DNA from 3 places in the Vreelandella sp. ssv genome. Region 3 is predicted to be linked to each of the others. Evidence: predicted binding sites of a transcription regulator. Region 3 holds the regulator's gene; each other region holds the start of a gene.
The links. The regulator PhoB, encoded in region 3, activates phosphate uptake and scavenging genes when phosphate is short. The targets are predictions, from matches to a motif close to TGTCATANNNNTGTCANA.
Positions count from the first base shown of each region.

Region 1: phnC (phosphonate ABC transporter ATP-binding protein) is a predicted target of PhoB. The motif match lies at 4,349-4,366, and genes of this name have one in related genera.
Region 2: AC5TBW_RS18505 (esterase-like activity of phytase family protein) is a predicted target of PhoB. The motif match lies at 3,698-3,715, and genes of this name have one in related genera.

Region 1 covers NZ_CM182545.1:2,833,549-2,840,262, forward strand. The annotation lists gene AC5TBW_RS12855 (LysR family transcriptional regulator) at 157-1,035, shown strand; gene AC5TBW_RS12860 (haloacid dehalogenase type II) at 1,080-1,775, opposite strand; gene AC5TBW_RS12865 (zinc ribbon domain-containing protein YjdM) at 1,843-2,178, opposite strand; gene AC5TBW_RS12870 (ester cyclase) at 2,268-2,369, shown strand; gene AC5TBW_RS12875 (methyl-accepting chemotaxis protein) at 2,457-4,133, opposite strand; gene phnC (phosphonate ABC transporter ATP-binding protein) at 4,433-5,278, shown strand; gene phnD (phosphate/phosphite/phosphonate ABC transporter substrate-binding protein) at 5,275-6,144, shown strand; gene phnE (phosphonate ABC transporter, permease protein PhnE) at 6,153-6,714, shown strand, end outside.
Region 2 covers NZ_CM182545.1:4,043,624-4,050,337, reverse strand. The annotation lists gene AC5TBW_RS18515 (malate synthase G) at 1-1,013, opposite strand, end outside; gene AC5TBW_RS18510 (alpha/beta fold hydrolase) at 1,231-2,214, shown strand; gene AC5TBW_RS18505 (esterase-like activity of phytase family protein) at 2,324-3,634, opposite strand; gene AC5TBW_RS18500 (NADPH-dependent FMN reductase) at 3,754-4,077, shown strand; gene AC5TBW_RS18495 (YifB family Mg chelatase-like AAA ATPase) at 4,102-5,610, opposite strand; gene AC5TBW_RS18490 (ABC transporter substrate-binding protein) at 5,725-6,624, opposite strand.
Region 3 covers NZ_CM182545.1:4,179,886-4,186,599, forward strand. The annotation lists gene AC5TBW_RS19165 (hypothetical protein) at 1-21, opposite strand, end outside; gene phoR (phosphate regulon sensor histidine kinase PhoR) at 322-1,620, opposite strand; gene phoB (phosphate regulon transcriptional regulator PhoB) at 1,623-2,312, opposite strand; gene ubiA (4-hydroxybenzoate octaprenyltransferase) at 2,436-3,329, opposite strand; gene AC5TBW_RS19185 (chorismate--pyruvate lyase family protein) at 3,365-3,988, opposite strand; gene AC5TBW_RS19190 (NAD(P)/FAD-dependent oxidoreductase) at 4,026-5,216, shown strand; gene AC5TBW_RS19195 (HU family DNA-binding protein) at 5,344-5,616, shown strand; gene AC5TBW_RS19200 (hypothetical protein) at 5,616-5,972, shown strand; gene AC5TBW_RS19205 (LysR family transcriptional regulator) at 6,053-6,714, shown strand, end outside.

The sequences.
Region 1 (6,714 bases), 1.3 Mb from region 3:
TTTTGCCGCCCCTTGGTGGGTTGGCAGCACGTTGGTACACCGCCAGACTACGCACGATAAATTATTTCTAGAAACGATTAGTTTTGATCGCTACTATCTTTTTTATAGATAATCTAAATAGGCTTGTTTATAGATAACCTGACAGGGAGACGGCGCGTGCAACTTAAATCGCTGCGACTGCTCGTGGCCGTGGCCGAAACCGGCAGTTTTGGGGCGGCGGCCAAACGCCTGCACACGGTGCAATCCAATGTGACCACCCACATTAAAAAGCTCGAGGAGGAGTTAGGCGCACAGCTGATTCACCGTGCGGGGCGGGTCCGCCCTACGAGTGCCGGGTTGGCGCTGGTGGAGTACGCCGAGCGCATGCTGACGGCCCACGACGAAGCGGTGTCGCTGTTCAAAGGCCAGGAGAAGGCGTGTGGGCGGCTGCGCATCGGCGCCATGGAGACCACGACGGCGTTGCGCCTCCCGCCGATACTGGCGGCGTTTCACGCAGCGCAGCCTGACGTCGATATCCAGATCAAGACCGGGCCAACGGCTGAGTTGGTCGAGTTGTTGCTTAACGGGCAGGTGGACTGTGTCTTCGTGGCCGGGCGGCTCGAGCATGACCGCTACTACTCGCTCAAAGCGTTTAGCGAGCAGCTTGTTTTAGTGGGCTCAACGCCGATGATGAAGATGCCCTCTTCACAAGCGCTGCTGACCTCTGCCTTCTTGGCGTTTCGCCAGGGGTGCAGTTACCGCCAGCGTATCGAGCTGTTGCTGGCGTCCCAGGGTGTCAATGCAGGTCGGATTTTTGAGTTTGGTTCGCTGGACGCGATGCTTGGCTGCGTTGCTGCCGGAATGGGTTACACGGTGCTCCCCCGTGGGACGGTTGACGCCCACCAGCACCGGTTCGGGATTCACACGCTGGAACTGCCCGCGGCCATCGCCAATGTCGATACCTATTTTGTCGCCCCCGAACCGGAGACCTGGACACCCGCCCTGGCAAGCTTCGCTGACACGTTACGTGACGCGGTGGTGAATGCAGGGACTTAATGGTACTAACCCCCTACCCTGCATTTACGCTACTGATTGTTGGCTCACTCTATTAGCCGCTCGCTCAACGCGACGAGGTCCTCAGCCACAAAATCCCATGCTTCTTCTGCTGCTAAATCTTTGCTCTGCTGGGGGCCATACTCTGTGCGCCTGGGTATAAACGCCGTTTTCATTCCCAGTGCACGGGCAGCACCCAGGTCATAATTATGCGCTGCGCATAGCATCACTTCTTCAGGCGGCAGGCGCAGCAGGCGGCAGGCCCCTAAATAGACCTCTGGGTCAGGTTTATAGTGCTGGAACAGCTCGGCGCAAAACACCATGTCCCAGGGCAGTTTGGCGTGACGAGCCACGTCCACCATTAGTGATAAATTGCCGTTGGTCAGCGTGCCGATAATATAGTGCTCTTTTAAGCGCTGTAGGCCGTTCTGAACATCCGGCCAGGGCTCTAATTGGTGCCAAAAGTGATTGATGCGATCAATGGTCGCCTCGTCTAGCGCAATCCCGTGTTGATCGAGTAGTTTGACGAGGCTTTCTCGGTGCAGGTCATCCAACCCCATCCATGGAATTTCGCCTTGGCGTACCCTATTCATCGAAGGGGCATACTGATGGCGCCATTGATCAGTCAATACGTCACTGGGCAGCTCAATTCCCAGCTCTTTCTCTAGCTCATTGAATTGATTAATCAAACTGGAGCGCCAATCAACAATAGTGCCAAACACGTCAAACACGATCGCTTTCATTAGAGTCTCCTTGTTGGTTGGTTATTGCTGACTGCGTCGTGAGGTAGCTAGAAAATCCTGGGCTTATTTAGGCTTTTTTCACAAAATGGGCGGTCACCATCATGTCGCCGACGCCGTCTACTTTACAGTCTAGTTGGTGATCCCTGCTGTCCATTAATCGCTTGATCACGGCTTTGGTACCCACCTTGAGTACCAGTGAGCTGCCTTTGACCTTGAGGTCTTTGATCATAGTTACCTTGTCGCCTTCCGCTAACAGCGTGCCGTGGGCATCTTTTACCGTCACGGTGTCTTCCGCCTCAGACTCAGCGGGGTTCCATTCGTGGGCGCACTCGGGGCAGATGAACAGGCTTTGATCCTGATAGACGAATTCGGATTGGCAGTGTGGGCAAGGTGGACACGACATGAAGGATGACTTCTGTGGCTTGGGTTAGGCTGCTTATGATACTGAGCCTGTGTACCCTTGGCGAATGCCTCACGCCTGCCCAGGAATAAGTGACGTTTTGCGAGAACGCGTTCTATCGCTTCCAAGATAATAAGATTCAGGAAGTCTGGTCGGTTATCGACAAGACGGCGATCGAAGCTCAACTTGGTTAAGCGGCACCCACGTGCGCATGGTTTTGCCCTCGGATGTAAGCACAAAAAAAGCGCCCCAGGTGGGGCGCTTTTCGTGGCTTCAAATGATTAGAAAGAGGTCCATTTTTCGGTGTCTTGCTTGCCACCAATCACGTGAGTCGGCAAGCTTTTATTGGCCCTGGGCTGGCTGTCACGCGGTTTTGGCGTAGCGGGTAGCGCGCGTTGATTTTGGCCGGTGGTCGCTCCTCTAAAGAACGACACCTCGTTCAACAACGCCTCTGCTTGGCTTTGCAGTGAACGCCCTGCTGCACTGGACTCTTCTACCAGGCTCGCATTCTGCTGGGTGACACTGTCCATTTGCGAGACGGCGGTGTTGACCTGGTCGATGCCTTGGGACTGCTCTCGGCTGGCGGTGGCAATCTCACCCATCAACACAGAGACACGCTGAACGCCGTGGACGATACCTTCGAGCGACTTGCCTGCTTGATTGACCAGGCTTGAGCCGGTATCGACTTGGCCGATGCTCTCCTCGACGAGCTTTTTGATGTCTTTGGCGGCGTTGGCACTGCGCCCTGCCAGGTTGCGCACTTCGTTAGCCACGACCGCAAAGCCGCGACCTTGTTCGCCCGCACGAGCGGCTTCAACCGACGCGTTCAGCGCCAGCAAATTGGTCTGGAAGGCGATTTCATCGATCAAGCCCACGATACCGGCAATCTTGCGGCTTGAGGCATTGATTCCCTCCATCGCTGTGACAGCTTGAGTAGCGATCTCACCGCCTGCGTTGGCTTGCTGGCTGACCTCGTACACGAGCTTGTCTGCTTCGGCAGCGTTGTCTGCATTCTGACGCACGGTCGAGGTGATTTCGTCCATTGACGCCGCGGTCTCTTCGATATTTGAGGCCTGCTCCTGAGTACGGCGACTCAGATCGTCGGTCCCTAGCACGATTTCGTCAGCGGCCACATTCACGGACTCGGCGTTATTGCGAACGGACATGACCACCTGCGAGAACTTGGTTTCCATGCTCTTTAACGCCCTGAGCATCACACCAAATTCATCCTTACAGGTAATGTCGATGTTGTTATCAAGCCTTCCTTGAGCCATGGCGTTGGCGAGCTCTTGCGCCTTGCCCAGCGGGGTCATGATGCCACGAATCAACCATATCGCGAGCAGAATGCCGAAGATGACCGCTGCCGCCATCACGCTAATCACGAAGTTACGCGTCCAAACATAGTCGCTTGAGGACTGTTGGTTATTGGCGGCGGCTTGCATGCTGTTAAGGTTGATCAGCTCCTGGATTGCCGTTAGCACTTTGGGGTATTCAGCACGTAGCGTGGTGGTGGCAATGACTCTCGCACCGTCAAAATCGTTGCCAATCATGGCTGCGTTAATCTCGTCAATACCGGCGCGCAGACTGGCCAGCGATTCGATGAAGTCACCGGCTACTTCGCGTTCATTGTCACTGCTCACACGATCAGGAAAGTAGTCATTCCAAGCGGCGTCGATAATGGCATCGTTCTCAGCGACCTCCTGCTGCGTGGTTATCGCAGAGGCTGGATTCCGGTCGCGCTGTTCGGCCGTCACTTTCACCCGGTTACCGACCAGTGCCTGGTTGATCTGTGTAAGATTACCCAATGTGAGCACGTTCCCCTCATAAGTCCGATTGAGGGCATCGTTGGTTTTACTGAGACTATAGAGACCGATAGTACCGATAACGATTAACATCAGGATGCAGGCGCCTAAACTCACGGCAAGGCGCAGTTTGACGCTTCGATTCAGAAATAGCATGGAGTAGGGATCTCATAAAACCCTTAGCGCGCTGCCTTGGGTAGGGGTGACTATCTCGGTAACCGAAAGCGCTCTCACAGAGCGGATCTTGCTACCAACAATGAGCACTATCGGCAGACGCTCAGAAACATTAAATTTTTTAACTTATAAAGCGCCAATTTCTTATGTCATTAATGCCACCCGCCCTTTTGATGGTCATTAACTTATCATCTGCATGACACAGCTTTGTCACCTAGGAGCGCTAACGTTGCATTGTAAGTCACAATAAAGTGAGCTTATACATTGCAGAAGGTGATCCAATGGAGCTTGTTCAATCCTCTGACTTAATGCTCCGCATCGAGAAAATGGGGGTGACATATCCTGGGAATATTCTCGCACTCCGACCCACCACCGTTGATTTCCACAAAGGCGAGTTTACGGTTCTACTCGGTCTTTCCGGTGCAGGTAAATCTACGTTACTGCGCACCCTTAACCACTTGGTGCGGCCCAGCACTGGCAAAGTGATCTCGGCCGAACTAGGTGCGCTCGAAACCATTAATACGGTACGCCGCCATCGGTGCAAAACCGCCATGGTTTTCCAGCACCACCAGCTGATTGAACGCCACACGGCGCTCCAGAATGTGCTGACGGGTCGGCTTGCTTACCACAGCACCTGGCGCAGTTTGTTTCCACTACCCAGGCAGGAACAGGAGCTTGCCCTGCACTGCCTGGACCGCGTAGGCCTGGCTGAGAAGGCGCTTACCAGAGTCGATCAACTGTCCGGAGGGCAGCAGCAGCGCGTGGGTATTGCTCGCGCCTTGGCGCAGCAGCCCGCCATGATCTTGGCGGACGAGCCAGTGGCCAGCCTTGACCCAGCCACGTCTGAGCGAGTTCTAACGTTACTGCGAGACATATGCCGTGAAGATGGTATTACCGCCATTATTTCACTGCACCAGCTGGAATATGCCCAGCGGTTTGCTGACCGCATTATTGGTTTGGCGAATGCCCAAATCGTTTTTGATGCAGCCCCGGCACAGTTACAGCAATGCCACCTGGATGAGATTTACCACGGTGCGCCAGGGGGTTTGCCCGAAGCCGATGAAACCACCAAGTCCACCTCTCAATCCGCTAATACCCCTTCGATAAAACTGGAGACTGCACAATGAAACCGCTATTCAGCTTTTTCTTCGCTATCTGTCTTATGGCTGGAATGACCGTGTCGGCCTTAGCTGCGGATCCTGATCCAAATCCAGACCTGTTAAAAGTCGCACTGCTCCCGGATGAAAACGCTTCTGAACTGATCAAACGCAACCAGCCATTGAAAGACTATCTTGAAAGCACGCTTGGCAAAGAAATTGAGCTAATCGTCACTACCGATTATTCCTCCATGATCGAAGCCATGCGCTTTGGTCGCATCGACCTCGCCTACTTCGGGCCCCTCTCCTATGTGATGGCAAAAAGCAAAAGCGAGATCGAACCCTTTGCGGCCATGATTGTGGATGGCAAGCCCACCTACCGCTCCATCATCATTGCCAATGTCGATTCCGGCGTTGAGTCCTATGCCGATATCGAGGGCATGAAGATGGCCTATGGCGACCCAGCCTCTACTTCAAGCCACCTGATTCCCAAAACCGTGTTGCTTGAATCGGCTGGTTTGGAAGCAGGCGAGGACTATGAAGCCCATTTCGTTGGCTCCCATGATGCCGTGGCGGTGAACGTGGCCAATGGTAATGCGGATGCAGGCGGGCTATCGGAAGTGATCTTTGAGCACGTAATAGACCGCGGCCTGATAGACCGCAACCAGGTTAGGGTGTTGGGTCACAGCGGGGAGTACCCTCAGTACCCTTGGGCGATGCGATCCAATCTGGACCCAGAACTCAAGCAGCAGATCCAGGATGCCTTCATCAGCATCGATGATGAAGAGATTCTGGACAACCTAAAAGCCGAAGGTTTCGCCGTTATCACGGACGCCGATTACGATGTGATCAGGGAAATGGGTAGTCTGCTCAACCTCGACTTCGGCGAGATGTAAGGGGCATGATGAATCAGACCAAAACGGACCCGCCGGCCGTTTCATCATTTTCTTCTGACGCGGTGCTGGCCGAACACGCGCGCGGCTGGCGGAGCAAGCTCTTCCAAGTGGGCTCGTTACTGGCAGTGGTTCTCCTGGCGAGTTGGTACGTGGACTTGCTGGATTTTCGCACCCTGGCCAACGGGGTGCCTGCCATCGCTACCCTGCTGGGTGAATCACTACCGCCCGATTTCACCAATGCCAGTGATTGGATGTCTCCGCTGGTCGATACGCTCGCCATGAGCATTGCTGGCACGGCAATAGCGGTCATCGCTTCCGTACCCCTGGCGTTCCTGGCTGCTCGCAATACGTCGCCCCATCCCGTGGTCTTCCACGTAACCCGCACGTTGCTAAACGCTCTGCGCTCGGTACCCGAGCTGATTATGGGCATTATCTTCGTTGCTGCCGTGGGGTTTGGCGCCTTGCCGGGCGTGCTCGCGCTCGGCCTTCACTCTATCGGCATGGTGGGTAAATTCTTTGCCGAAGCGATCGAGCATGTCGACCCAGCCCCAGTGGAAGCCGCCAATGCCG
Region 2 (6,714 bases), 140 kb from region 3:
AACATCAGCGAACGGCCGGGCAGTGTGACGCTACCGCCATCGCTGGTTTGCCAGGTGCGGTCAGCGTTGAGCTTACGGGTAAAGGTTTTGTCGCCTTTCTCGATCTTCTCTTCCAGATCGCCCTTCATCAGGCCGAGCCAGTTGCTGTAAACACCGACCTTATCTTCTGAATCCACGGCGGCAACGGAGTCTTCACAATCCATGATGGCGGTCAGTGCGGCTTCAACCACGACATCTTTAACGCCCGCCGGGTCGGTCTTGCCGATTGAGTCGCTGGGATCGATCTGGATTTCCAGGTGTAGGCCATTGTTGCCCAGCAGAATGGCGTCGGGTTTGGCTGTTTCGCCGGTGAAACCGATCAGCTTGCCGGCATCCTTCAGGCCTGTCTCACGACCACCTTCCAGGGTGACGACCAAGTGCTCATCACGAATGGCGTATTTCACCGCATCACGGTGCGAGCCAGTGGCCAGCGGTGCCGCGCGGTCAAGCACGCCACGAGCGTAGGCAATCACTTTGGCGCCGCGTTTTGGATTGAAGCTGGTGCCTTTCTCAGCGCCATCGTCTTCTGAAATGGCATCGGTGCCGTAGAGAGCATCGTAAAGGCTGCCCCAGCGCGCGTTAGCTGCGTTCAGTGCGTAGCGGGCATTGCTTACCGGTACGACCAACTGAGGCCCTGCTTGAACGGCCACCTCACGGTCAACGTTGGCCGTGGTTGCTTTGACGTTTGCCGGAGCCTGCGCTAAGTAACCGACCTCTTTCAAGAAGCGACGGTAACCGGGCATATCGGTAACAGGGCCGGGGTTTTCCCGATGCCAAACGTCGAGCTGTTCTTGCAGTGTGTCGCGCTCTTCCAGCAATTGACGGTTTTTAGGAGTCAAATCGTGAAACAGAGCATCCACACCGGCCCAAAAGGCATTTTCGTCAACGCCTGTTCCCGGTAACGCCTGCTCATTGATAAAACGATCTAAGTCGGCTGCCACCTGTAAACGGTGGCGCGTGATACGCTCACTCATGGGGTATCTCCTGTGAGGATGCCCGTGAAAAATTAGTTTGCCACGGTCAGAGTAAAATGTATTTATGGAAAATAATTCCACACCTGCTCGGGCATGTAAACAGCGTAGACCCTAAAGCGGTAAAATGCTCGACCAAATGACTAGCAAGTAGATTTCGGGAACGCGACTCATCAGCCGCGTCTAGGTCAATGGAAAATGGCGTTATGGAGAAACAACGATGCGTGATTTCCAACACTTGGAAGGCTTGTTTCGCCATGCCTCGGGCGAGACCGCCCTTAGCCGTCTGCTGCCTGGGGAAATATTGACAGACGCCATGCAGGACTACTTTCAGCACTACGGTCTGGAAGCGCTGCTACTCGAAACCAGTGAAGTACACGCAGGCTTTATTGATACTGGACGCTTTGCGCTCTGGTGCCAAGTGTGGAGTCCTCCTCAGCCGGTGGGCACTGCTTTTGTCGTGCACGGTTACTTTGATCATATGGGGCTGTACCGTCATCTATTAAAGCGCCTGCTGGCGAAAGGCTGGCGGGTAGTGCTGTGGGATCTTCCCGGTCACGGCCTTTCCAGCGGAGCGCGGGCAGAAATAGAAGATTTTGATGACTATCAGCACTGCCTGACCCATTTGCAGATCATTCTGAAGAGCCAAGGCATGGCGCCTGCGCCGTGGTTAGGGGTAGGGCAAAGTACCGGCGGCGCCATTCTGGCCACGGATGCGCTCACCCGCCGTGAGGCCGCTGGTTGGGCAGGTTTAGTGCTGCTCGCACCCCTGGTGCGGCCTTGGGGCTGGAGCCAAACCAGCTGGCTACACCTGATCGCCAGCCCGTTTGTAAAAGCGCTGCCGCGTAAATACCGCTCCAACTCTACCGATGAGCAGTTCACCGAGTTTCTACGTGAGGGTGACCCGCTGCAGCCCGAGCGCCTAAGCGTTGCCTGGGTGAGCGCCATGCGTCGCTGGATGCCTCGCTTGCTGGCGCAGGAGCCCAACCTGCTGCCTACCCTGATACTCCAGGGCGAGCAGGACTTGACCGTCGATTGGGAGTGGAATTTAGCGATCTTGGCAAAGAAATTTCCCAATGCCGAAATTCATCGCCACCCGGAAGCTCGTCACCACTTGGTGAATGAGGCAGATCCCATTCGGGAAGTGCTGTTTGAAGCGCTGGATGGGTTTGTAGATGGTTTTGTCGATAATGTTAGTAAATAGTTTTTATAAAACACGTTGGTGAGATAGCCCCTAACGTCTCGAGCACTGAATAAATTCCGCTACGGATTTATTCAGTGCTTTTACTTTTCTATGTAAACACTTACTTGCCTTACTGGGCGTTCAGGAAGTCTTCTACATCGAGCAGTATTAGCTCATTATCATCGGCGTGGCCTTGCTGGCGACCAATCGAGAAAGGGTAGTTGTTGTCATTGGCGACCACGATGGTGCTCTCATCGACACGATCCACGTTCTCAATGGTCACAAAGGGGAAATTAAAGGTGCCGTTGATCGTGCCGCGTGGAGCAATGCCGTCTGGATCCTGGATATCCATAAGGTCGATATAGGCGATTTTCTCAAGTACGCCCTGCTCATTTGTGCGGTTGAGATCGACGAGATAGATGCGTTTGAACTCGGCAGGATTGTCTGCCCACTCTTCTCGCGGATCGCCCTGACGGCTATCACGCTCAATGATCAAGCCGCGAGTTCCGCCAATGAGATTGAAATCGCCAATCGCATGATCCGCTGACGCCAAGGGGTAGTAGCGGGTTGTGTCGCCCCATTCGCCGGTTTCAGTATCGAGCTCGAACATTCTTAATACGGGAGTGCCATCAATGGTTTCCGGGGCGTTGGCGTTGCTGTCCCAGACTGGCTTTTCCAATAAAGGGTAAAGGGTGGTTTGGTCTTCGGAGAGCGCCATGCCCTCGTAGCCTCCGGAGCGAAACACCACCACTTCATCAGCGAGAGGCGCGCCAGGGTTCGGGCTGAGGGCAAAAGCATTGTCGGGTGAGCGCATCAGCGTCCCATCAGGGTTGGTGGCCAGCACTTGCAGCACTTCGCCCGCACTATCGACCTGGATAATCCAGGGGCCGAACTCATCGCCAATCCAGTAGTTATCACCCACCGGCTGTATCGATTCAATATCGAAATCAGCCCCGGTTAAAAAACGACCAGGCGTAGCTTCATTCATAATCGGGAAGGGCACCTTGCGGTTTGGATCCGATAGTTGAACGGTTTCTTCGATGATGACGCGCCCAGTGTCCCAGTCAGTCTTTACGATGTTAAACATCAAAATGACGTCAGAGGAGTTCGCTTTGGAGCCAAAGCCGTTATCGGTTAATACCAAGAAACGGTCATCGCCAAGTGAGCGAATACCTGAAAAACCCTGCAGAGGCTGGCTGGGGAAGGGTAGCGCTAAGCCCGTGGCTTGCATGTTCGTATACAGCTGCTCAACGCGGCCCTCTTGGCCAGTAAAACGGCCGGAGACGTTGTAGTGCTCAGCGGCACCGGCAGGAGCCGCCACAAAGGTGCTGCCGGGTAGCTGGGCATGGCCGGACAATGTAGCTGGAAAGACCTGCTGGGCGTGTGCCACACCGGTAAATGCAAAGAGAGTAAGAGCAGTGGTTAATACTGGCTTTATCATCGCTATTTCACCATTTAAGAGGGGTCAGAGCTGTTTCAGCTTTCGCTAATTTTCCTCGGCAATAGTGATAATTGAATGACACTACGTAGACGTTTTAATGGCAGCTAAAGACCAAGCCGTTGATTAGCAAAAAATGCATTGCTGAAAACACGCTGGACTGGCTGTCACGACCCTACCAGGATACGCCGGGGCTTGGGTTATTTGCCGGTAAGTGGGCAGCGCTGGTGGCGGCTTCCCCTGGTGGGCTAGGTGGCATCCGTGCGCTGCCCCTTGGTCAGCAACTGTTAGCCAATCTGGGGCTGGTCGTGCTGCCACAGCCATTGTCGCTGGCGAAAGCGGGCAGCGCCTTCAATGATCGTGGCGAGTTACACGATGAAACCACGGGGCAAAAGCTTGATGCGCTGTGTCAACGCCTAGTGGACTCACTGGCAGCCACCCGCTAACCGTTCAGTGACTTTCGGGGGGGCTTACGCCCCTTTCAACATCCGATCTAACTGCCGGTAGCCAATCGCTTCAATAAGGTGCGGCTGGGTGGGCTTAGGAGCGCCCTCTAGGTCGGCTAGTGTCAGGGCCACACGCAGTACGCGGTGATAGGCGCGGGCAGAGAGCTTGAGCTTTTCGAGCACGCCCGCCAGCCAGGCGCGCTCTTCATCGTTAAGTGCGCAGGCGGCTTCCAGGGCTTTACCGCTTAACTGGCTATTCAGCGCGCCGCGGGCCATTTGGCGTTCCCGGGCGGCCATTACTCTTTCACGAACAGCTTCCGATGATTCGCCTTGGGTTTGCGCGGTGAGCTGTTCGGGCGGCAGCGCAGGGACTTCTACCTGTAGGTCGATACGGTCTAAGAGGGGCCCGGAAAGCCGTGCTTGATAACGCTGGATTTGGCTGGCGGTACACTGGCAGCGCTGGCGTGGGTCGCCCAAGTGACCGCAGGGGCAAGGATTCATGGCAGCCACTAGCTGAAACTGCGCTGGATAACGGCGTTCATGGCTAGCGCGGGCTAAATGAATTTCTCCTGTTTCCAGCGGCTGGCGCAGTACCTCTAATACATGGCGGGAAAACTCGGGCAGTTCATCTAAAAACAGTACACCATGATGAGCGAGTGAGATTTCGCCGGGCTTGGGTTTTGAGCCCCCGCCAACTAACGCTGCCGCGCTGGCACTGTGATGGGGCTGGCGAAACGGCCTTTTGCCCCAATCGGCTTCCAACGCTAGCCCGCAAACTGATCGCACGGCGGCGACTTCCAGGGCATCCTCCTCGGAAAGCGGCGGCAGAATGCCCGGCAGGCGGCTGGCCAGCATGGTTTTACCGGTGCCGGGTGGGCCAGCGAAGAGAAGGTTATGACCACCGGCCGCGGCGACTTCCAGTGCGCGGCGCGCCTGCTGCTGGCCGCGCACATCGGCAAGGTCATCTACCGGGGCGGTGGTTTTTACCGAAGCGCTGAGCTTGTGCGGGGGAATCTTCTCTTGATCGAGCAAGTGCGCCACGACCTGCCAGAGAGTGTCGGCAGGCAGCACCGGCAGGTCGCCCGCCAGGGCAGCTTCATCGGCACAGTCGCGGGGAATAATCAGCGCTTTTTTTGCTCGCCGAGTGGCCAGCGCAAACGGCAGTATTCCCGGCACCGCGCGCAGCTTGCCATCCAGGGCCAGCTCACCAGCACACTCCATGTCCTCTAGCGCTTCTACCGGAATTTGCCCGGAGGCGGCCAGAATGCCCAGTGCGATGGGTAGATCAAAGCGACCACCCTCTTTGGGAAGATCGGCGGGGGCGAGGTTTAAGGTAATACGGCGCGTATTAGGGAAATCAAAGCCCGCATTGACCAATGCGCTGCGCACCCGTTCACGGCTCTCTTTAACGGCGGTTTCGGGTAAGCCCACTAATGTCAGGCCCGGCAAGCCATTAGCCAGATGCACTTCAACATGCACCGCGGGTGCGTCCAAACCCACGCCTGCCCGCGTGGCGACAATGGCTAGCGTCATTGCATTCCCTCGCTGATTTTTCGTATGGCCTTAAGCTAATGCTTGGCGAAACCTACGTTATCTTAAGTAATTAAACTAACGTAATTAAGAACGCTTTGGTAGTCTTAGAACTTGCTAATCATTCGAGGGGGAGCTCACTACATGCGCTGAGGCTAGCGCCTTGGTCAGTTCCCGGGCAAAGCGTTGGGCGGAGGGGAGCGCGCCGAAACTCCATACCGGTGGCAGGCGCAGCAGCCTGTCGTTTTTGACACTGGGAAGATGCTGCCATAGGCCGCTTTTGGCCAGCTGCTCTTCAACCCCAGCGGGCAATGGGTCGATAATCACCAGCGCTGCCTCCGGGTAACGCGCCAACGCTTCAACCCCTACCAACGCAAATCCCCAGGCATTGGTGGGTTGATCCCAGGCATTGGGGAGGTCGAGCTGCTCCAGCACGGCGTTGTACAAGCTGTTGTCCCCAAACACCCGCACGTGGCGGGCATCCATAAACTGAATCATGAGTAGCGGCGCGATTTTTGACTGTGAGAGAGGGCTGGATTCGCGCAGGCTAGTCATCAAGGCTTGGGTGTCGTTAATTAGCTCTTCTGCTTGGGGCTGGTGCTCGGTTAACTCGCCTAGCTGGCGAGTGAGGGTTTGCATCTCCTCCCAGGTATCGGTGCCGGGGGAGTAGAGCGCGAACGAAGTGACCGGTGCGATTCGCTCAAGGCGTGGCGTCAAACCCGCAAACATGGGTGAAATAAGCGTCTGCTCTGGCGGCACTTGTGCCAGTAGCTCAAAGTTGGGCTGGGTACGTAGCCCCATATCGGTGGCACTCTCGGGGATACGAGGCTCACCCACCCACTGGTGGTAGTCACTCTGCTGGGCGACGCTGCTGACAGGTGCGTCAATCGCCAGCAAGGTTTCGGCTATCGTCCAGTCAACCGCTGCCCACTGGGCCTGGGCAGTTGAAAAGGCCATTAAGCAGACGGCGAACAGCCCGAAGCGTGTGAGTCTTGAGAGCGCGGTGGTGTGGCGCATGGTGATGAGAGGCCATCCGAAAAATAAGAGCTGTATTTAAACGATAATATTTATTGTTTGCAAACCTAGCTTCAAGGAAAAATGCCCAGG
Region 3 (6,714 bases):
CTTGAGAAAATCCTTGGACATCATATTCCACCTCTGATCGCTGTTTAATACCGCTTGGTTAAGAAAGAAAGGCTTATTTTCAAGCCAGCATTTCCTGCGGTCATCTTTCCTATCTCATAACTTGCATTGGGTATGCCAGAAAGACTAAATAAAATATTAAAAACATAAAAATCAACAACTTAAATAAATACAATATATATTATATAGAGCTATTATAAGCGTTAGACAAGGTTAAATACTGTGTAAAAATGGCACATGAGCAAAGTTTTACCAATCTTGCATGCCAATATTGCACACCTCTACAAGAATTGTGCATCGAAGTTACTGACTGGGCGCTAGAAGGCGAGAGGCGGGAAATGAACAGCGGAATAGCGCGCCTTTACCGGGATGGGATTCAATCTGTAATTGCGCGTCATGGCGTAACAATACGTGCTTAACAATGGCTAAGCCTAAACCTGTGCCACCCGTAGTGGTACTGCGGCCTTTATCGACACGGTAAAAACGCTCGGTTAGCCGGGGAATATGAACGGGATCGATACCTTCACCATTGTCTTCCACATCAATACAGCCGCCGCCTGTCGCACTAGCTTTCCAGCGCAATGTGATGTGGCTACCTGCTGGCGTATAGCGAACGGCATTGAAAGCGAGGTTAGAAATGGCGCTACGAATCTCCTGCTCACTACCCAGCAGACGTGCATCGCTTTCGAGTGCGACAGTAATAGTATGCCGCTGATGCGACAACGCCAGCGCATCAGCACAGATGCTTTGCAGTAAAGGGCCCAGGGGCAACGGGTGATGGTCTTTACCGCCCTGATCGATTTCCAAGCGCGAGAGCAGCAGTAAATCGTTGACCAAGTTCTGCATTCGCTGTGTCTGCTCCTGCATTTGGTGAATACTTTTACCAAGTCGCGGGGGGAGCTGATCAGCGATATCGCTATAGGTTTCTAAATAACCGGAAAGTACCGTTAGAGGAGTGCGTAGCTCGTGGGAAACATTGGCGACAAAATCACGCCGCATCTGCTCAAGGCGATGCAAGCGGGTGATATCTCGTGCCATTACTAGCCGCTCATCGTCACCATAGAGGGTGATTTGATACTGCAAGATGCGGCGCTCATCAATGGGTGAGGTTAGCGTTAGAGGTTCACTATAGTTGCGCGCATTGAAGTAACTAATAAAACTTGGATCGCGCAGCAGATTGGTAATGTGTTGGCCCCGATCATGGGCAGTTTGTAACCCCAACATGGCGGTGGCGGCGCTATTCCACCACTCTAAATCACCGTGGCGATCAAGCATGACCACACTGTCGCGCATCGCTTCTGACGACTCTTGAATACGCGCTAAAGTAGAGCGCAGCCTGCTTTGCGTTATACGTTGGCTTTTCTGATAGCGGTATAAACGATCAAACAACTCGCCCCACATGCCACGAGCGGCAGGCGGCTCGTCGTGAGGGTGAAGAGTCAGCCACAAATAAAGTTCGCGTAGTTGCCGCAAATGATAAAACAGACATACCCCAAGCCCTGCCGCAAGCCCTAGCCCTGCTGAGCCCAATAACCAGCCCAGACAAGTTCCTAGCGTGGCCAACCACGCTAGTCGCCACAGTTCACGGCTCCATAGGCGCACATTTACACCCGTGCAGAGAAACGGTATCCGGTGCCCCGAACCGTTTGAATCAGATTTTGATGCACATCACCCAACGCTTTGCGCAAGCGACGAATATGCACATCGACCGTGCGCTCCTCGACATACACGTTGCCACCCCATACTTGGTCAAGCAGTTGGCTACGCGTGTAAGCGCGCTCTTGATGGGTCATAAAAAACTGCAGCAACCGATACTCTGTTGGACCCATTTCAAGCGCTTTGCCGTGAGCACTTACCCGGTGGCTTACCGGATCCAGCAGCAGGCCATTAATCTCAATCGGGTCCTCAACGCCACGTGGCGTCGCACGACGCAGCACCGCTTTTAGCCGTGCCACTAATTCTCGGGGAGAAAATGGCTTGGTGATATAGTCATCTGCACCGGCTTCAAGCCCTTGAATCTTATTATCCTCTTCGCCTTTAGCGGTCAGCATAATAATGGGCATTTCAGCCGTGGCTTCTTCGCGCTTTAAGCGCCTAGCTAGCTCAATACCGCTGGTGCCGGGCATCATCCAGTCAAGCAGCAATAAATCCGGTTGGTGGTCGACGACCATGGCATGAGCATCCTGGGCGTTATCTGCTTCGAGCACGCGATAGTCAGCCATTTCCAGCGCGACCGCGATCATTTCGCGAATCGACGACTCATCATCGACAATCAGAACGGTCTTGGCGGTCATACCAGAGCCTCACGGTGTTCAAAAAGAATTAGCTCGAAGAAAACTAGCTCAAAGAAAAACAATTCAATGACATGTCAGTGACGATAACACCATGACTTGATGACAATTACATGACAATGGCTTCTATTGACCCGCCACCGGCCACCAACTTAGCGCAATACCGGCAAAAATCAGTAAACCCGACCAATGATTATTGAGAAACGCCTGGAAGCAGGCATCTCGCTCACGGTGGTGAATCAACCGCTGTTGGTGGAGAAAAGTCGCTGCCATGGCGACAAGCCCCAACCAGAAAAATCCACCTAAACCGACTCGCCACCCAACCCATGCCAACAGCATCAGCGTGGACACCTGCAGCAAACCAATCATTAAGCGATCTGCCCTACCAAACAACACAGCCGTCGATTTAATACCAATTTTTATATCATCGTCGCGATCGACCATGGCGTACTGGGTATCGTAGGCCACCGTCCACAGCACATTTGCACCGAAAAGCAGCCACGCTTCCAGCGGCACATGGCCCAACACGGCGCCAAAAGCCATTGGGATCGCCCATGAGAATGCCGCCCCCAACACCACCTGTGGAAAGTGGGTATAGCGCTTCATAAAAGGGTAAATAATGGCCAGCAGCACACCGCCCAGCGAGAGTAAAACCGTAAACCAATTGGTCAGTAACACTAAAATAAATGCCGCGGCGACCAACCCAATAAACAGCAGTTGTGCCTCGGTTTCACTAATGCGGCCCGTCGCGAGCGGACGGCTTTTAGTGCGTTTCACATGGCCGTCGAAATGACGGTCTGCATAATCATTCACCACACATCCGGCTGCCCGCATGACATAAACGCCCGCAATAAAAATCAGCAGGGTATTTCGGCCTGGTACCCCTTCAGCGGCAAACCAAAGCGCCCAAAGCGTCGGCCACATCAACAGCCACGTGCCAATGGGTCGATTCAGGCGCATCAACTGTAAAAAATCTGCTACGCGAGACCATCCCTTCGGCCGCAACAGTGAACGATCCATGCTTACCTCACGAAAAATAAAACGCAGCTGTTAGCCTAGCGCGACGGCAAATCAAGTTCATCCGCCATCGCCCGCAAAAAATACTCTTGAACCAGTAACGATAACCCACCGTGCTTATAGCCCTGATGAAAAACTGAGCGCCGGCCCCAAGCGCAGCGACTGTCGATTCCATTTACACTAGCAAACTGAGGGGGGTGAGACGTAGCTTCGACCGGTCCACGCACTAAACCGGGTTGTCGAAATAGCCAGCTACCCAGCGAGCGCTCACCTAATCCTTCCAAACGCTGGCCCTTTAACTGCGTAAGCGGAGCAACTGACCGCGCCACCACCCACGGTGTTTCATCTAAGCACAGCGCGACTTCACGCAGCCATGCGTAACGCTTGGCGCCAATACCAAGTAGCTGAGCCTCATCAGGTCGAGGCCAGCCGACCCCCTGGCGTAACAGTCGAACCCGAAACTGTTTCTCATCACCCGCGGCAATTAAGCGAGCGGTTAATGAGTCGGTAGAGGCAACCCACTGCCACCAGGGAGGGCTCATGGCAGGCCGTGCAGCAGCAACGGGACGCCAGCGCGAAAAGAGGGGAGTTTGCCGAAAAGCTGCAGGCGTCACCAAGTTCTCCAGGGCAATAAACGGGCCGGCTAGTGTAACATGCGGCATTAACAGGCTTTTGTTTCAGCGACTTTTTGGTGTCTGCATGCCCACATCACAACCAGAGCTCTCTTCGTCCCACGCTGCGCTGGTCATTATTGGTACTGGTATGGCTGGGATTGGCCTTGCCCGCGCCTTGCGCCGCTTAGGCGACCAACGCTCAATGACGCTAGTGACTGCAGACAGCGGCGATGACTACAGCAAACCTCTTCTATCTACTGGTTTTGCCAAAGCTCTGCCGCCCGATAAATTAGCACAGCGGAGTGCCACAGAGCTTGGCAATGAATTGAAAGCCCGAGTGGTTATCCACACCCCAGTTCGCGCACTGGATGTGGATAACCGCTCAATCCTTCTTGAAGAAGACCAAGTGCTTAGCTACGACACGCTAGTATTAGCCACTGGCGCTGCACCACGGCTGCCCTTCAGCATTGACTCTAGCGTGGCCTCGCGCTGCTTTACTATCAATGACTTAGACGACTACCGTCGCTTTCATCAAGCATTAGGCCACGACCCTGCACGGGTGGCAATTGTGGGCGCCGGGCTAGTGGGGTGCGAATTTGCGAATGACCTGCATGCCGGGGGTCATCACGTCAGCGTCATTGCCCCCGAAGGAACCCTGCTGCCTCGGTTGCTGCCGCCCCCCTTAGGAAATGCTCTAGGCAATGCCTTTAGCGAAGCAGGTATCCGTCTTTACCTTGGTCGATCGATTGAGTCCATAGCACTCCGCCATGATGAAAACACCATTCTACAGCTGGATAACGGCGACATCGTCAGCACTGACATCGTACTAATGGCAACCGGCCTAGCCCCCCGCTCGACACTTGCCGAAGCTGCAGGTCTCAGCGTTTCGCCTCGCGGCATAGAGGTGGATCGCCAACTGCGTACGTCCCACCCTGATATTTACGCCTTAGGTGATGTGGCCTGCGTTGACGGGGTCAACGCCATGTATGTACAACCGCTGCAAGCGAGCGCCAAGGCGCTGGCAGCTACACTTACGGGCACCCCAACGCCCGTCAGGTTTGGCGCTTGGCCTGTCACCGTTAAAACACCTCTGCTGCCAGTCGTCGCCTACCCGCCAACCACCCCACCTGAAAGGTGGCGAATTGAAGGCGAAGGGGGTGATATCAGTGCGTTAGCTGAAAATAAAGACGGACGTTTGATTGGTTTTGCGTTGACAGGGGGCTGCGTGAGAAGGAAAGTGGAGCTTTCCAGAGCAGCACCTACGCTGCTAGGCTGATTTTCGTCGCGTTCACGACTAGGCTAGAAAAGCTAACCTATTGTTGGTGACGCACCTAACAACATGCATTTGCTTTACGTTCGATTCTTTATTAAAAGTTCGATTGTTTACTAAAGGGAGATTCCTTATGCGCAAACCTGAACTCGCTGCTGCTATCGCTGAAAGTGCCGACCTGTCCAAAGATAAAGCAGGCCAGGTCCTGAATGTTATTCTGGATGAAATCACTAATAGCGTTGCTAAAGGCGAAGATGTCGCTCTGATCGGCTTTGGTACTTTTACGGTGCGTGAGCGCGCAGCGCGTACCGGCAAAAACCCGCAAACCGGCGCTCCGCTGCAGATTCCGGCCAGCAAAAATGTTGCCTTTAAGCCAGGCAAAGGACTTAAGGACGCCGTTTCCTAATGAAGCTCAAGCTGACGCTGTGGCTGCTGGGCGTACTGCTCAAACGCGCCCTGCGCCGCAAACCGCGCTTTCGTGAACAGCTAGAGCGTATGCGCGGTCTGGACTGGGGAATTGCCACGGAAGATTTAAGCATTGCTCGCTACTACCGCATGACGCCGAAAGGCATCAGCACTGGTAAAGGGCTGCCCGTGGACTTGGACCTTGAGCTACGTTTCCGTGATCAGGATACCGCCTTAAAAGTGCTCAAAAAGCCAACCCAGCAGGCCTTTCTTGACGGCATGATGAGTGGCAATGTGCGCTTAGTAGGCGACTCCGCCGATATGAATAAGCTGCAGAAACTGCTCAAGTATCTGTAGCGCTTCTTGATTGGCATTAGGGTAACAATTCAGGCTAAACATATTTAGACCAAGAAAAAGCAGGGGTATAACAGCTATCGATGGACATCCCTCATCAACGCTTAGTGTACTTCCGCGTTACCCTTGAGTCTGGCTCGGTTCGGCGTGCTGCAGCGCGCTTGGATATCGCTCCCTCGGCAGTCAGTCGGCAGATCGTGTTGCTGGAAGAAGCCTTGGGAGCGACGCTCATGGAGCGTCAGCGTGATGGCATTTCACCGACCCCGGTCGGTGAAATGCTGCTTGAATACTGCGAACGTCGTGGGGCCCTTGATGAAGGTTTTATTGCCTCTCTTGAGTCCTACCAGCGCATGGAAACCGGCAGAATATCCCTTACGGTAGGAGAAGGTTTCGTCAGCGACTTAGTCGCCTCCCCGCTGCATGAATTTATCCAGCTTTATGCGGGTATCCAACTCGACATCCATACCGCGGGTACCTCGGGCATAATTAACGCCATTGTCGGCGATCACAGTCATATCGGTTTGATGTTCCATGAGCGTACCCATCCTCAGCTGCGCTTTTGGTCATCTACTCCTCAGCCACTCATGGCTATTCTGCCGCCCAACCACCCTTTGACCAGCCAAACGGCACCGATCACGCTGACTCAGCTTAGCGATCAGCCAATGGCCATGTGGGACACCACCCATGGCGTGCGTCAAATGGTCGACCAAGCATTTCAGCAGTCACGCATAGTCCCGCGCATGGC